Regions from separate parts of the Chitinibacter mangrovi genome, predicted to be linked through region 2. Evidence: predicted binding sites of a transcription regulator. Region 2 holds the regulator's gene; the other holds the start of a gene.

Region 1 (2,205 bases), 1.3 Mb from region 2:
ATCAACTGGTGAAGCACTTCACTAGCAAGCTGTATCACACGGTGATTCCGCGCAATGTACGGCTGGCCGAAGCGCCAAGTTACGGACGGCCGATTTTGGCTTACGACAAATCATCCAAAGGCGCGCAAGCGTATCTGGCGCTGGCCGAAGAGTTGCTGGCGCGGCATGGCGTGCAAGAAGCCATGCCCGTGATGTAACAGATGCAGAGGTAATGCCTGCAAAAGCATGGCCAGCTTGGCTTTGCGATAGATACCCCAATAAATAAGTGTTGGAATGGCAATGGTCAGTAAAAAATTCAAAGGTCTGGGGCGTGGTCTTGACGCCTTGATGGGCGAGCCATCGGCCAGCGACGAGCTTAAAACGCTGGCTGTTGAGCAGCTGCAGCCAGGTAAGTACCAGCCCCGTTCGTTGATGGACGAAGACGCATTGCAAGAGCTGGCGGCGTCGATTCGTGCGCAAGGCCTGATGCAGCCGATATTGGTGCGGGCGATTGCGGACAATCAGTCTGCGACTGAGCGCTATGAAATCATCGCCGGCGAGCGCCGCTGGCGTGCGGCGCAGCTGGCTGGCTTGAGCGAAATCCCGGCGCTGGTACGCGAGATTGCTGACGAAGCCGCGCTGGCGATGGCCTTGATCGAGAATATCCAGCGCGAAAATCTGAATCCACTCGAAGAAGCCATCGGCATTCAGCGTCTGGTTGACGAGTTTGGCCTGACGCAGGAAGCGGCGGCGCAGGCTTTGGGTAAATCCCGCTCCGCGGTGGCCAATTTGCTGCGCTTATTGAATCTGGTGCCTGCGGTGCGCGAGATGTTGCTGGCCGGGCAGCTGGATATGGGGCACGCACGTGCCTTGCTACCGTTGAACGAAGATCGTCAGCTGGAAGCTGCTAGGCATGTCGTGCTCAAAGGTCTGTCGGTGCGCGAAGTCGAGGCGCTGGTGAAAAAAATGCAGGCCGAGCCACAGCAAAAACCGGCGTTGCCAGCCGATCCGCAAATTATTGCGCGTCAGGAGAACCTTTCAGCTCGATTGGGGACCAAGGTACGGATTGTGACGGGCAAACAGGGTCAGGGCAAAATTACCATCGAGTACGAAAACGAAGCCCAGCTGGACGCCTTGTTGGCACGGATGTAAATCTGGTGCGCCGCTTGCACCAAAAAGTGGCGACAATTCTGAATTGATGATTACTCGTTTAAAAAGAAAGGCTTTTCTCTTTACCCGTCTGGCATCATTTGAAAAATAAATGCCGCTAAGTCAATGTGTAAAATTGACGTAGGGCAAATCTACTCCGTATAATCGCGGGGTTTCACTTACGGTGGGACGATGGTCAAGACAGCACAGATTCGGGGCGTGATTCGCTTGCAGCTAGCGATCACCGTGGTACTCGCTGTAGCGCTCTTACTGATTTTGGGTCAAAAAGCAGCAATTGCAAGTGGTTTGGGTGGATTAATCGCCATTTTGGGTAGCGTGTTGTACGCAATGATCGCGTTTAGCGTGAAATTTGCGCCGCCAGCCGAAATCATGCGCCGCCACTTTGCTGCCGAAATGGCCAAGCTTTGTGTAACGTTGCTCAGCTTTGCAGCGTTATTTGTTTTGTATCGGCAGGCAGCATGGCTGTGGGTGTTCGCAGGATACCTGGCAGCGGCTAGTGCCTACTGGTTTGGGCTTTTAATTAACAGACGGTAATAAAAGAAATCATGGCACAAGATGCAACTAGTTATATCCAGCACCATTTGACCTTTGCCAAATCGGCCAGTGGCATCCATTTGGATACCTTCTGGGTTGCGCTGATTTTGGGTTTGTTGTTTGTCGGCGTTTTTGCTTATGTCGCCAACAAGGCTACCGCTGGCGTGCCAGGTCGTTTGCAAAACTTTGTTGAGCTGATTGTTGAAATGGTCGACAACCAGATCAAGGATGCTTTCCACGCAAAATCAAAAGTGATCGGCCCATTGAGCCTGACGATTTTCTGCTGGGTGTTCCTGATGAACTCAATGGACTTCTTGCCCGTTGACTTGCTGCCGATGGCGGCGCAATGGGTTGGCTACACCTTCTTTGGTGCTGACCCTCACCACGTTTACCTACGCGTTGTACCGACTGCTGACGTGAACCAGACTTTTGCAATGTCTTTGACTGTGATGTTGCTGATCATTGGCTTCTCGATTTCTGCCAAAGGTCTGTTTGGCTGGATCAAAGAATTGTTCACCGCAC
Region 2 (2,205 bases):
TCAGACGCCGCTGTATACCATCAAAAAGAAATAAAGCGCCTTTCGTGCTAGTAAAAACGCCACCTTCGGGTGGCGTTTTTATTTGACGATAAACGCCACTCGCGTCGCGAGGTTCCCCTCAAGGAGGGGACGGAAGGGGTGGGAATAAAACAGACAGGCTACAGTTTCGAGCCTCGATTTCTCAGGCACGGCTTTGCCGTGACTTGGCAGTGCTGATATCCCACTTTGTCAGTAGCCTGAAACGCCACCTTCGGGTGGCGTTTTTTTATGGTGTTGTGGATGTGTTTAATACTGAGCCAGCAAGCGCGCCAGCTGCTCAGCCGGAGCCTGATTGCTTGCTGAAAAGGCACCAAAGAAGTTGCTGGTTTGCGGGTGGTGGGGGATAAATGCTTCGTCAGGATAGTCGGCCAGAAAACGGCGAGAAATGCTGGCCATGGTCTGGATCTGTAGTTGTTGCTGAGCCATTAGTGAGGCCAGCTGGGCAATCAGATCGGCCTGTGTGAGGGTGTGATCCAGTGCCTTGGCTTGCGTGTTTGCCTCTGATAGCAGTCTCCAGTCCAGAAATGGCGGCGCGCCTTGCGGAGTGAGCAGTGTATGCCAAAGCTGGTTGATGTATCCGCATGAGCCCAGCGGCCCAATATGGAGCCAGCCATTGTGGATGGGTGCCAGATGGTCGATCAGGCTGGCCGCCTCGGTCAGTTGTGCATTGTTGCCGCTGGCCAGCGTGATAAAGCCGTGGCTCGGGGCGATCGGGGAAGGGACGAGCAGCAAATCAAGCAGATTGGGATGGCTGGCTTGCAGGCGATGCACGTATTGATCATCAGGCGCCTGCACTAGCAAAACCTGCGCACCGCTGGCGATGCCCTGTAGCTGGCTGCTCAGAGGATGCAGGCTGTAGCTGTGCACAGGCGGATGAAAGCCAAGCCGCGCTGAGATTAGGGGTATAAGCTGGGAAGGGGCTACTAGATGAGTGTGCATCAATATACCCCTTTGGGTAAATTACTCGTCGTGGCAGGTATTGAGTAGTTTTTTCAAGCTGTCGATGTTCTCCAGCTCGATCAGGCGGTTTTGTACCTTGATAAAGCCCTGATCCTGGAATTTGGACAAGGTGCGGCTCACCGTTTCCAGCTTCAAGCCCAGATAGCTACCGATTTCTTCGCGAGTCATGCGCAAATGAAAGCTGCTGGACGAATAGCCTCGAATGGCAAAGCGTTGCGACAGATTAAGCAAAAATGCCGCCAGACGCTCTTCGGCTTTCATATTGCCCAGTAATAGCATCACGCCATGATCGCGAACGATTTCGCGGCTCATCACTTTATGGAAGTGGCGTTGCAGCAGCGGGATTTCGCGTGACAGTTCTTCAATATCATTAAATGGTAGCTCGCAGACTTCACTGTCTTCCAGCGCAATCGCGTCGCAAGTATGCACATCCGTGCTGATCGCATCCATGCCCATCAATTCGCCCGACATATGGAAGCCGGTCACTTGCTCGCGGCCATCTTCCGAAATCACGCTGGCTTTGAAAAAGCCCAAGCGGATAGCGTAGAGCGAACGGAATGGCTCACCTGCACGATACAGCGCCTCGCCGCGTTTGACCGGGCGGGCCTGTGTGATGATGCCATCCAGCTCCTGCATTTCCTCCGGCGACAGACCCAAAGGCAGACAGAGTTCACGCAAGCTGCAGTTGGTGCATGAATTGCGCAGATGGCGTGGTGACATGTCGCGAACTTGGATCGGGGAAATCATGGGACTCTCACAAGATGATAGTTAAAACAGGCAGGGTAAGTATTGTACCTCTCCGAAGAGGTAGATACCCCACTGTCAGTGCAAGGAACTTGATATGGATCAAGCTCAATCATTGTACTAGCTTTTAAGCTGCGCCAGCTAGCTTGAGTTTGCACCCGCTCCGGCGTGATTTTGTGGCAATCATTTCAGCGGCGCTCTGCTTGGTCAAGCCAGCATGAAGACAAAGTCGCTTGGCACAGTCTGTCACGTAAGGCCGCGGCAAAGCATCTCGGGATAGCCCGAAGCAATAAAAAAACAGCGCAACAATCAAGGCAGAATACACAATGGGCAAGGAATTAATACAGGGTCTCGGTGGGGTTGAATTCGATCGCGAGCTGATTGTTCGTTACGATGGCAAGGGCCCGCGTTATACCTCTTACCCCACGGCAGACCGCTTTACTGAAGTGGTCAGTAGCGAGC

What was found. The regulator FNR, encoded in region 2, switches genes on or off when oxygen is low (the NO sensors DNR and NnrR bind a similar motif). The targets are predictions, from matches to a motif close to TTGATNNNNATCAA.
Region 1: the regulator FNR is predicted to act here: its motif matches at 1,265-1,278, upstream of ABHF33_RS09165 (ATP synthase subunit I).

Annotation. Positions count from the first base shown of each region.
Region 1 covers NZ_CP157355.1:1,931,508-1,933,712, forward strand. The annotation lists gene ABHF33_RS09155 (ParA family protein) at 1-197, shown strand, start outside; gene ABHF33_RS09160 (ParB/RepB/Spo0J family partition protein) at 280-1,131, shown strand; gene ABHF33_RS09165 (ATP synthase subunit I) at 1,348-1,683, shown strand; gene atpB (F0F1 ATP synthase subunit A) at 1,695-2,205, shown strand, end outside.
Region 2 covers NZ_CP157355.1:3,190,091-3,192,295, forward strand. The annotation lists gene ABHF33_RS15050 (PTS sugar transporter subunit IIA) at 1-34, shown strand, start outside; gene ABHF33_RS15055 (hypothetical protein) at 286-978, opposite strand; gene fnr (fumarate/nitrate reduction transcriptional regulator Fnr) at 1,000-1,746, opposite strand; gene hemN (oxygen-independent coproporphyrinogen III oxidase) at 2,070-2,205, shown strand, end outside.